2 regions of the Streptomyces sp. CA-106110 genome follow, and region 1 is predicted to be linked to the other one. Evidence: riboswitches for the same ligand, from Rfam matches in the RefSeq annotation. Region 1 holds a riboswitch; the other holds the start of a gene.
The links. A riboswitch is a leader RNA that binds a small molecule or an ion and turns the genes downstream of it on or off. The one in region 1 is predicted to bind glycine.
Positions count from the first base shown of each region.

Region 1 (6,059 bases):
TAGGCGTGCTCCCACTGCCCGCCGAGCGCAGCGGCGGTGTGCGGGGCGTTCCGCAGCGGGTTGTCCTCGGCCGGCCACTCGCCCGAGCCGACCTTCTCGATCTCGGCGCGGATGGCGATCATCGCGTCGCAGAACCGGTCGATCTCGGCGAGGTCCTCCGACTCGGTCGGCTCGATCATCAGCGTGCCGGCCACCGGGAACGACATCGTCGGCGCGTGGAAGCCGTAGTCGATCAGCCGCTTGGCGACGTCGTCGACGCTCACTCCGGTCGCCTTGGTCAGCGGGCGCAGGTCGATGATGCACTCGTGGGCGACCAGGCCGCCCGGACCGGTGTACAGCACCGGGTAGTGGGGCTCGAGGCGCTTGGCGATGTAGTTGGCGGACAGCACGGCCACCTGCGTGGCCTGCTTGAGGCCCTCGCCGCCCATGAGCCGGACGTACGCCCAGGAGATGGGCAGGATGCCGGCGGAGCCCCAGGGGGCGGCGGAGATCGGGCCGACACCCGTCTCGGGGCCCGCCGCGGGCTGCAGCGGGTGGTTCGGCAGGTACGGCGCCAGGTGCGCGCGGACGCCGACGGGGCCCACGCCGGGACCGCCGCCGCCGTGCGGGATGCAGAACGTCTTGTGCAGGTTGAGGTGCGAGACGTCACCGCCGAAGTGACCCGGCTTGGCGAGGCCGACCAGCGCGTTGAGGTTGGCGCCGTCGACGTACACCTGGCCGCCGGCCTCGTGAACCGCCGCGCAGATGTCCGCGACGTGCTCCTCGAACACACCGTGCGTGGACGGGTACGTGATCATCAGCACCGAGAGCTCGTCGTGGTACTGCTCGATCTTGGCCCGCAGGTCCGCGATGTCGATCTCGCCGTCCTCGGCGGTCTTGACGACGACCACCTTCATCCCGGCCATGACCGCGCTGGCGGCGTTGGTGCCGTGCGCCGAGGAGGGGATGAGGCAGACAGTGCGCTGCTCGTCACCGTTGGCGCGGTGGTAGCCGCGGACCGCGAGCAGACCCGCCAGCTCGCCCTGGGAGCCGGCGTTGGGCTGGAGGGAGACCTTGTCGTAGCCGGTGACCTCGGCGAGCCGCTCCTCCAGCTCGCGGATCAGCGTCAGGTAGCCCTGCGCCTGCTCGGCGGGTGCGAAGGGGTGCAGCTGACCGAACTCGGGCCAGGTGACCGGCTCCATCTCGGTGGTCGCGTTGAGCTTCATGGTGCAGGAGCCCAGCGGGATCATGCCGCGGTCGAGCGCGTAGTCCCGGTCCGCCAGCCGGCGCAGGTAGCGCAGCATCGCGGTCTCGGAGCGGTGCTGGTGGAAGACCGGGTGCGTGAGGTAGTCGTCGCTGCGGACCAGGCTCTGCGGGAGTGCGTCCCCGGCGCGGGCGTCCAGCGCCTCGATGTCGCCCTCGACACCGAAGGCGGTCCACACCGCACCGAGCTGGGCCCGGCCGGTCGTCTCGTCACAGGAGACGGACACATGGTCGGCGTCCACGAGGCGCAGGTTGACCCCGCGCTCGCGCGCGTCCGCGACCACCGCGTCGGCACGGCCCGGGACGCGCACGGTCAGCGTGTCGAAGTAGGCGCCGTGGACGACCTCGACACCGCCCGCCGTGAGACCCGCGGCGAGTATCTCGGCGTAGCGGTGGGTACGGCGCGCGATGGTCCGCAGACCCTCGGGGCCGTGGTAGACGGCGTACATCCCGGCCATCACGGCGAGCAGCACCTGGGCGGTGCAGATGTTGCTCGTCGCCTTCTCGCGGCGGATGTGCTGCTCGCGCGTCTGCAGGGCGAGCCGGTAGGCCTTGTGCCCGTCCGCGTCCACGGAGACGCCCACGAGCCGGCCCGGCAGGCTGCGGGCGAACTTCTCGTGCACGGCCATGTAGCCGGCGTGCGGGCCGCCGAAGCCCATCGGCACGCCGAAGCGCTGTGTGGTCCCGACGGCGATGTCGGCGCCCAGCTCACCGGGCGAGGTCAGCAGCGTGAGCGCGAGCAGGTCGGCGGCGACGGTGACGACCGCGCCCAGCTCGTGCGCCTGCTCGATGACCGGCTTGATGTCGCGGACGGCGCCGGAGGCGCCCGGGTACTGGATCAGTACGCCGTTGATCTCGCGCTCGGCCACCTCGGCCGGGATGCCGTCGCTGAGGTCGGCGACGACGACCTCGACGCCCGTGGGCTCCGCACGGGTCTGGATCACCGCGATGGTCTGCGGCAGCGCGTCCGCGTCGACCAGGAACAGGCCCTTCTTGTTCTTGCCCATACGCCGGGACAGCGCCATCGCCTCGGCGGCGGCGGTCCCCTCGTCGAGCAGCGAGGCACCGGAGGTCGGCAGGCCGGTGAGGTCGGCGACCATGGTCTGGAAGTTGAGCAGGGCCTCGAGCCTGCCCTGGGAGATCTCGGGCTGGTACGGCGTGTACGCGGTGTACCACGCCGGGTTCTCCATCACGTTCCGCAGGATCACCGGCGGAGTGAAGGTCCCGTAGTAGCCCAGACCGATCATGGAGTCGAGGACCTGGTTGCGGTCGGCGAGGGAGCGCAGCTCAGCCAGCACCTCCGCCTCGGTGCGGGCGCCCGGAAGGTCCAGTGCGTCGGCGTTCTTGATCACATCCGGGACCGCGGTGGCGGTGAGCTCGTCGAGGGAGCCGTAGCCGACCTGGGCGAGCATCTTGGCCCGCGCCTCCTGGTCGGGCCCGATGTGGCGCTGCTCGAAGGGCGTCCCCCGTTCGAGCTCGGACAGCGGAATGCGGTGGGCGGTCATGCAGAGGCCTCCTGGTCTGACGCGACCTTCGAGGGGTACCCCGGCGCGGGTACCCCGACGGCCTCCCCCTCTGTCATCTCAAACCTGAGAGCTTCACCGGTCCGCCCGAGGGCGCTCCGGTTTTCACCGTCGGTGAGAGCGGAAGCCGTCGACACCCGCCCTGCTTTCCAGAGTGACCTCGTCCGTGCGGTACGTGTGCCTGAGAGATTCCGGGGAGGGTTTGCTCCTTCGGCGCCTCCGGTTCACTCCGGAGGACTCTCCCGCACGGGGTCAGCAGCCGCTTGCCAGACTACCAGCGGCAGCAACAAGACAACCTTCGAGTGGCCGCCTGGCTCATTGTGCTCTTTTGTAGTGCTTACGGATGCGTTGCGACCAGTTGGAGGGACCGTGAAGACCGATATCGATCCGCGGAATCTGATCGGCCGCAAGGCGTTCGACCGCAATGGGAACAAGATCGGCACGATCGACGAGATCTATCTCGACGACGCGACCGGAGTACCGGAGTGGGCCGCCATACGGACGGGCCTGTTCGGCAGGGACGCGTTCGTCCCCCTGGAGCCCAGCGAGCTGGTCGAAGGGGCCCTCTACGTGCCTTTCGAGCGCTCCCTGATCAAGGACGCCCCCGACTTCGGCGTCGGGCGCCATCTCTCCCCCGAGCAGGAGCTGCAGCTCTACCACCACTACGGTCTGGACGTGGCCTCACCGCCGCCCGCGCACGACCGCGACTTCGGGCATCTCGCGGGGACCGAGGAGACCTGAGACCGCCCGTCCGAACCAACCCGCGTCGGCCATCCTGGAGCGCGGTGCCCTTGGCGGACCTCACTCGCCCCGGCGGGCGGCCATGACGGCCCGGGCCTGAAGTGGCCCCGTCATGCTTCCGCCCCGGACGGCGCCGTCCCAGGATCAGGATCCGCGACTTCCGGGCTTCGCGACACCAGCGGCAGAGGATCCGCCGGCTCGAGGCCCGGGTCGTCGCTCCGGAACGTACGGACCCGCCCCGGCTCCGAGTCCGGCGTCTCGAACCGTACGGTCACCCGGCCGAGACCGCTGCCCTGCACCCACCCGTGCCCGTACTCGGGGTGGCGCACGTCCTGACCTGCTCGCCAGACGTGCTCCGAGGGCGCCGCTGGCTCCTGCTCAGCGGGTTCCGGTACCGCTTCCTCGGCCTGCGCGCGATCGTCCCCGCCCGCCTCGGACGCTGCCAGGTGAGCCTGGGCGAACAGGTCCTCCTGCGTGTAGTCGGCCAGTCCGGTGACGCCGACGCCGAGCAGCCGTACGCCGCCGGTCGTGTCCACGGCCTCCAGCAGCCTCGCGGCGGCCTCCCGCACCACCGATGGATCGTCGGTGGGCCCGCGCAGGGTCTCGGAACGGGTCAGGGTGGAGAAGTCGTACCGCCGCACCTTCAGCACGATCGTGCGGCCCGACAGGCCGGCGCCCCGCAGCCGGTGCACACACCGGTCGGCGAGCCGCTGCACCTCCAGGGCGACCCGGATCCGGTCGTGGATGTCCACGTCATAGGTGTCCTCGACCGACACCGACTTGGCCTCCCGCTCGGCCACCACCGGCCGCTCGTCCTGCGCGAGCGCCATGGCGTACAGCGCCTGTCCATGGGCCTTGCCCAGCAGTCGCACGAGCTCGTCCTCCCCCGCCTCGGCGATCTCGTCGACCGTGGTGATCCCGGCCCGCCGCAGATGGTCCCCAGTGGCGGGCCCGACGCCCGGCAGCGTGCGCACCGACATCGGTCCGAGCAGCGCGCGCTCGGTACCCGGCCGTATGAGCACGAGGCCGTCTGGCTTGGCCTGCTCGGAAGCGATCTTGGCGAGCATCTTGGAGGCGGCCAGCCCGACGGAACCCGTGAGCCCGGTGACGGCCCGGATGTCGGTGCGCAGCTTCATTCCGGCGAGCCGCGCGGATTCCTCGTCCCAGGCCGTTCCCCCGGCCTCCAGGTCCACGAACGCCTCGTCCAGGCTCAACGGCTCCACCAGCGGCGACAAGGCTCTCAGCAGCCCCATCACCTGCTCGCTGATCTCCCGGTAGAACGTGAAGCGCGGGATCAGATACGCGGCGTTCGGCGCGAGCCGGCGTGCCTGGGCCATGGGCATCGCCGAGTGCACCCCGAAGACCCGGGCCTCGTACGAGGCAGTGGCCACCACTCCGCGCGGCCCGAGTCCGCCCACGACGACGGCCTTGCCGCGCAGGCTCGGCTTGGATGCCTGCTCCGCCGAGGCGTAGAAGGCATCCATGTCGAGATGCAGGATCGTGGGCACGGCTCTCACATGTCCGATGCTGCCCTACACCACTGACATCACGGCAGCGATGAGCTGGCGCGGCTCAGACGGCCCGGTTGCGCCGCCTTGCCAGCTCGTCGGCGGGGTTGTGCCCGACGAGGGTCTCCCCCGTGTCGACCCGCTCCCCGTGCAGTTGCGACAGCGCACTCTCCACGTCCCGCCACACCACGCCGACGGCGATGCCGAAGATGCCCTGACCGCCCTGGAGCAGGGCGTGGACCTCGTCCGGTGAGGTGCATTCGTAGACGGTGGCGCCGTCGCTCATCAGCGTCATCCGCTCCAGGTCGCGGAAACCGCGCTCCCGCAGGTGCTGGACGGCGGTACGGATGTTCTGCAGGCCGACGCCGGTGTCGAGGAACCGCTTGACGATCTTCAGGACGACGACGTCCCGGAAGCTGTAGAGCCGCTGTGTGCCCGATCCGTATGCGGGGCGCACGCTCGGTTCGACCAGGCCCGTCCTGGCCCAGTAGTCCAGCTGGCGGTAGGTGATGCCCGCGGCAGCACACGCCGTGGGACCGCGATAGCCGATCTGCTCGGAAGCCACCCCTCCGTCGTCCGGAACGGCCGTGGGCCGGGGAGAGGGAGGGTCGGTCGTGCTGCTGGGATGGGGATACCCCCTGCTCGGACGGAGCCGAGAGCTTGAGGAAGGGTACGGGCCGCTGTCCCCCAGACTGTGTCCGGGGGCACCCCCCGCCGTACCGCCGCCGCTGATTCTCACGCCGACCTCCGTCCTTGACCTGCCTTCTCGACGGTAGGCAGTCACCAGGGGTGCGTCAACGATCGCCACACTCGGCACGCCGAGTGATAATCACCCTAGGAGTGGTTTTCCGTGCCCTTCCGCGGGGAAAGGCTAGCCGAATGCTCTAGCAGGTGGGCCTCACAAGTGGCACTGGCCGCAGGCATGTGCCACTTCCCGGACGCGCCGCCTCGGCTCGCTCCCCACTCGACGCTTTGAAGGCCCGACGCACTCACGTCTCCCTGATACCAAGGCTCAGCGCGCTTCGCGCAGCGCAGTCACAAGGCT
Region 1 covers NZ_JBNJNB010000001.1:9,610,474-9,616,532, reverse strand. The annotation lists gene gcvP (aminomethyl-transferring glycine dehydrogenase) at 1-2,747, opposite strand, end outside; glycine riboswitch at 2,925-3,020, opposite strand; gene ACQEXA_RS44270 (PRC-barrel domain-containing protein) at 3,135-3,506, shown strand; gene ACQEXA_RS44265 (DNA polymerase IV) at 3,617-5,023, opposite strand; gene ACQEXA_RS44260 (MerR family transcriptional regulator) at 5,079-5,753, opposite strand.

Region 2 (6,059 bases), 5.4 Mb from region 1:
ATGGACAGGCCCGTCTCCTTGGTCAGGCGCAGCAGCTCGTCGCCGGTGCGGAAGGGGTACTTCAGCACCGTGTCGTCCAGCTTGATGCGGTCCGCGCCCACCGCGTCCTCGTCGACGACGAAGCCGCCGCCCACCGAGTAGTACGTCTTCGCCAGCAGCTCGGCCCCGGAGGCGTCGTACGCCCACAGCGTCATGCCGTTCGCGTGGTACGGGAGCGTCTCGCGCCGGTGCAGGATCAGGTCGTCGTCGAAGGAGAACGCGATCTCGTGCTCGCCGAGCAGCCGGATCCGGCCGGAGGTCTTGATGTCCTCCACCCGCTGGTCGGCGGTCTCCACGTCCACGGTGCGCGGCGAGGCGTCCTCCAGGCCGAGCAACACCGCCTTCGGCGTGCCGTGGCCGTGGCCGGTGGCGCCGAGGGAGCCGTACAGCTCCGCGCGTATGGACGCGGCCGAGTCCAGGAGGTCCTCATTGCGCAGCCGGTGGGCGAACATGCGCGCCGCGCGCATCGGACCGACCGTGTGGGAGCTCGACGGGCCGATGCCGATCGAAAACAGGTCGAAGACCGAGATGGCCACGGTGTCTCCTCAGTACGGGGGTGGTGCGGGGGCCGGCCGGGCACCAGGCACACTCCAGTGTGCGCGGTGCCCGACCGAAGTGACTTACTTGGTGAGACCCGGGTACAGCGGGTGCTGTTCGGCCAGGGCCTTCACCCGGGCCTTGAGCGCCTCGGCGTCGTAGGACGGCTTCAGCGTCTCGGCGATGACATCAGCGACCTCGGCGAAGTCCTCGGCCGTGAAGCCGCGGGTCGCCAGGGCGGGCGTGCCGATGCGCAGACCCGAGGTGACCATCGGCGGGCGCGGGTCGTTCGGGACCGCGTTGCGGTTGACCGTGATGCCGACCTCGTGGAGACGGTCCTCGGCCTGCTGCCCGTCCAGCTCGGAGTCGCGCAGATCGACCAGGACGAGATGCACGTCCGTGCCGCCGGACAGAACGGAGACACCGTGCTCCCGGACGTCGTCCCTGACCAGGCGCTCAGCGAGGATCCGCGCGCCGTCGAGGGTGCGCCGCTGCCGCTCCTTGAAGTCCTCGGAGGCCGCGACCTTGAAGGCGACCGCCTTGGCCGCGACGACGTGCTCCAGCGGACCGCCCTGCTGACCCGGGAAGACCGCGGAGTTGATCTTCTTGGCGAGCTCGGCCGTCGACAGGATCACGCCACCGCGCGGACCGCCCAGCGTCTTGTGGGTCGTGGTGGTGACCACATGGGCGTGCGGCACCGGGTTCGGGTGCAGCCCCGCCGCCACCAGACCGGCGAAGTGCGCCATGTCGACCATGAGGTACGCGCCGACCTCGTCCGCGATCCGCCGGAACGCGGCGAAGTCCAGCTGACGCGGGTAGGCGGACCAGCCCGCCACGATCAGCTTCGGCCGGGTCTCCTTGGCCAGCCGCTCCACCTCGTCCATGTCGACGAGACCGTCGGCGCCGACGTGGTAGGGGACCACGTTGTAGAGCTTGCCGGAGAAGTTGATCTTCATTCCGTGGGTCAGGTGCCCGCCGTGCGCGAGGTTCAGACCCATGATCGTGTCGCCGGGCTGCAGCAGCGCGAACATCGCGGCCGCGTTGGCCTGCGCGCCCGAGTGCGGCTGCACATTGGCGTGCTCGGCGCCGAAGAGTTCCTTGACGCGGTCGATGGCGATCTGCTCGACCACGTCGACGTGCTCACAGCCGCCGTAGTAGCGGCGGCCCGGGTAGCCCTCGGCGTACTTGTTGGTGAGGACCGAGCCCTGCGCCTCCATGACCGCCACCGGGGCGAAGTTCTCGGAGGCGATCATCTCGAGGGTGGACTGCTGGCGGTGCAGTTCGGCGTCGACGGCGGCCGCGACGTCCGGGTCGAGCTCGTGCAGCGGGGTGTTCAGAACAGACATGTGTGCGGGTGACTCCTCAGCCGGCGATGTGGGTGTCGTACTCATCGGCGGAGAGCAGGTCGGCCGGCTCCTCCGTGACGCGCACCTTGAACAGCCAGCCGCCCTCGAAGGGGGCGGAGTTCACCAGCGACGGGTCGTTCACCACGTCCTCGTTGACCTCCGTCACCTCGCCGCTGACCGGCGAGTAGAGGTCGCTCACCGACTTGGTCGACTCCAGCTCACCGCAGGTGTCACCCGCGGTCACCGAGTCTCCGACCTCCGGGAGCTGGACGAACACGACATCGCCGAGCGCGTTGGCGGCATGCTCCGTGATGCCGATCGTCGAGACGCCGTCCTCGGCGGCCGACAGCCACTCGTGCTCCTTGCTGTAACGCAGCTGCTGGGGGTTGCTCATGGCCTGAATTCTCCTGTACGCGGGGAGTGGTGGTGAAAGGGGGACTGCTGGAGACGTGTGTGACCAGGGTCTACGGGTGGGATGCCACGCCCGCCCCCGGCCCAGTCTCTACTTCTGGCGCTTGTAGAACGGCAGCGCCACGACCTCGTACGGTTCATGGCTGCCCCGGATGTCCACCCCGACCCCGGGCGTGCCCGGCGCGGAGTGCGCGGCGTCGACGTAGGCGATCGCGATCGGCTTGCCCAGCGTGGGGGAGGGCGCGCCGGAGGTGACCTCACCGATCACCTCGCCGCCGGAGACGACCGCGTACCCGGCGCGCGGGACGCGACGGCCCTCGGCGACCAGCCCGACGAGGACCCGCGGCGGGTTCTGCTCCGCGCGCTCCGCGGCCTCGAGCAGCGCGGCGCGCCCCACGAAGTCGCCCTCCTTCTCGAACTTCACCACGCGGCCGAGACCGGCGTCGAAGGGGGTCAGGGAGGTGGTCAGCTCGTGCCCGTACAGCGGCATGCCCGCCTCCAGGCGCAGCGTGTCCCGGCAGGACAGCCCGCAGGGGATGAGGCCTACGGACGCGCCCGCCTCGGTCAGCGCCTGCCACAACTTCTCGGCGTGTTCGGGGGCGACGAACAGCTCGAAGCCGTCCTCGCCGGTGTAGCCGGTGCGCGCGATCAGCGCCGGGACGCCGGCGACCGTGCCGGGCAGACCCGCGTAGTACTTGAGGCCGTCGAGGTCGGCGTCGGTGAGGGACTTCAGGATGCCGGGCGACTCGGGGCCCTGGACGGCGAGCAGCGCGTAGGCGTCGCGGTCGTCGCGCACCTCGGCGTCGAAGCCGGCGGCGCGCTCCACGAGCGCGTCCAGCACCACCTGGGCGTTGGAGGCGTTGGCGACGACCATGTACTCCTGCTCACCGAGCCGGTACACGATCAGGTCGTCGAGGATGCCGCCGTTCTCCTGGCAGATCATCGTGTAGCGGGCCCGGCCGACGCCGACGGAGGAGATGTTGCCGACCAGGGCGTGGTCGAGGAGCCGGTTGGCCTGGGGCCCGGTCACGGTGATCTCGCCCATGTGCGAGAGGTCGAAGAGGCCCGCCTTCGTCCGGACGGCGATGTGCTCGTCGCGCTCGGATCCGTACCGCAGGGGCATGTCCCAGCCGGCGAAGTCGGTCATCGTCGCGCCGAGCTCACGATGCCGGGCATCGAGGGCGGTGCGGCGCAGGGGGCTGCTGCTCATCGGTTGTGCTCCCAAAGCGATGGGGGTCCCCCGGCGCGAGCGAAGCCGAGCGTGGGGGAGGGCGAGGTCGTTCCTCCCCATCTGTCATCGGAACCTGAGAGGTTCGCCATGACTCCCGCGGCGGGTCGTCACGGCTTGCACCTTGGGTGGAGCCGTCCGAAGCGGCTCGCTTTCCAGATGTGCCTCGCCCGCGCGGTATCGGGGCCTGAGAGATTCAAGGGAGGGACTTGCTCCTTCGGCGCCCGGACGGACGTACGGCGGACGTACGCGTACCCGGGACTCTCCCGCGCGGATTCAAGCGGCCGGTATGCAGTTGGCGCGCACATCATTGCACGCATCGCCCGATGGTGGCAGGGCCGCATCCGGAACCGGCCTGTGGCGGTACGCGAACGAAATCGCGAGACGCGCACATTACCTTCTCTTTACACTCGGTGGGGAGTGACTTCCTGACCAAGGGAGGGCGATGACAGTGGACAGGACCACGGCGTATGCCGCGACCTCGGGCATCGCGGTGCCCGGGCAGCCCGGCACCCCGGCGCGGGAGGCCCGCGGACCCCGGCGGAAGGCCGTGATCCGGGATCTGCGCGCCCGCGCGGGGCGCAGCCCGCACGGGCTCACCTTCTCGGCGGGCGACCTCGTCGCCGTCACCGGTCTGCCCGGCAGCGGCAAGTCCACGCTGATGCGGCGCGCCGTGCGGGGTGTGCGTGTGGACTCCCAGGACACCCGCGACCGCTGGGACACGCGCGTGGCCCGCTTCCTGCCGTACGGGGTCTACCGTCCCCTGGTCCGTCTCGCCCACTACGCGGGTCTGCGCCGCGCCCTGCGCGCGGGCACCGGGGTCGTCGTGCACGACTGCGGCACCCAGGCCTGGGTGCGCGGCTGGCTGGCCCGGGAGGCCCGGCGCCGCGGCGGCACACTCCATCTGCTCCTGCTCGACGTCCCCCCGGACACGGCCCTTGCGGGACAGTACGAGCGCGGCCGAAGTGTCTCGCGGTACGCGTTCGTCAAGCACCGCCGGGCCACCCGCCGCCTGCTGCGCGCCGTCGAGCAGGGCCGGCTGCCCGAGGGCTGCGGCTCGGTGGTGCTGCTCGACCGGGACGCGGCGGACGTCCTGCGCCGCATCGACTTCGCGGCCTGACCGCCCCCGTAGCCCTGACGCTAGCCTTTGGGGCCACAGCAGTGGTTCTGAGCAGGCGGTAGGCAGATGGACTTCCCGGCGGATCTTCCCGCGGACTTTCCCCCACAGGCGCACCCCCATCCGCACGGCGGATGGCCGGGCAACGAACTGGAGGAGGTGCTCTCCGCCGCGCTCGGCGTCCCCTCGGCAGGCGCCCGGATCGTCGAGGTCCTCGCCCGCAGTTTCGTCTGGGTGCCGCTGCCGGGCGGCGGCGGCCCGCACAGCGGCCCCCTCGACCTGCCCACGATGGAGATCGCGGGCCAGGTGTACGTACCGGTGTTCAGCTCGGAGGAGCAGTTCCGCCAGGTCGTCGGCAACCACATGTCGTACACGATCGCGCCCGCCGTCGAGTTCGCGCGCGGGCTGCCCCCGCAGGCCGGCATCGCGATCAACCCGGACGGTGTGGTCGGCGTGCCGCTGCCGCCGGAGGCCGTGGCCGAGCTGTGCCGCGTCGGGCGCACGGAGCTGGACGGGCCCGTGAGCGGTGGTCGTGTCCGTCTCTTCGAGCCCGACTGGCAGGACGACCCGGTGGACTTCCTCGCCGCCGCCTCGGCCGAGTTCGCGGCGACCGGCGTGGTGCTCAGCGCGCGCCGCTGCCTGGCCGCGATCGAGACCGCCGAGCCGGTGATGTTCATAGGCGTCGAGCTCGCCTCCTGGGAGGCCGACGCGCGCACTCTTCCGCTGGACGCGCTCGGCCGGGCCCTCGGCAAGTCGCCGGTGACGATGCCCGTGAACATGGTGTTCCTGGATGTGGCCCAGGACCCGGTGGGGGAATGGCTGCGGGAGCGGGTGCGGCCCTTCTACCAGCACGGTTACTGAACCGCCCGCCGGTGCGGCCCGCGACGCCGGGGTGATGTGGGGTGGCGCGCGTCAAGTTGCTGTCAGGATGGCGCCTTAACCTGGTTTCATGGGCCGGAGCGGGACAACCTCGCGTCCGGCCGGGGGCCCGGACCGCGGCGAAGCCGCGAGGGGACACGGTGTCTCCGGACAGGGGAGAATGGCTCGGTCGGGGTGGTGCGGCTGGAATCCGCCCGCAACGCACCGGAGACATCCGTCGGGTTGTCAGGTTCGTCGTGAAGGGGCGGTAGAGGGTGAGCGCGTCGGGCACGGCCGCGACCGGGCAGGTCGAGCACATGCTGCGCCAGGTGACGCCCGGGCGTTACGACGCCTACGAGGTGCTCCTTCGCGCGCTCGCGACCCCGTCGTCCGGCCAGGTCTGGATGCTCCTGTGGCACGGCCAGGCCGGCTCGCCCGACGCCCAGTACGGAAACATGGAGGTGGGCGGCTACGGCTACGCGCCGTGTGTCACCTCCGCCCAGGAACTGTCGGCCAGCGGCTG
Region 2 covers NZ_JBNJNB010000001.1:4,206,471-4,212,529, reverse strand. The annotation lists gene ACQEXA_RS19410 (L-serine ammonia-lyase) at 1-575, opposite strand, end outside; gene glyA (serine hydroxymethyltransferase) at 660-1,922, opposite strand; gene gcvH (glycine cleavage system protein GcvH) at 1,939-2,316, opposite strand; gene gcvT (glycine cleavage system aminomethyltransferase GcvT) at 2,425-3,543, opposite strand; glycine riboswitch at 3,615-3,726, opposite strand; glycine riboswitch at 3,727-3,840, opposite strand; gene ACQEXA_RS19390 (AAA family ATPase) at 4,007-4,681, shown strand; gene ACQEXA_RS19385 (enhanced serine sensitivity protein SseB) at 4,748-5,539, shown strand; gene ACQEXA_RS19380 (enhanced serine sensitivity protein SseB C-terminal domain-containing protein) at 5,812-6,059, shown strand, end outside.
Region 2: linked by a shared signal. The riboswitch ahead of gcvT (glycine cleavage system aminomethyltransferase GcvT) and the one ahead of gcvP (aminomethyl-transferring glycine dehydrogenase) in region 1 are both predicted to bind glycine.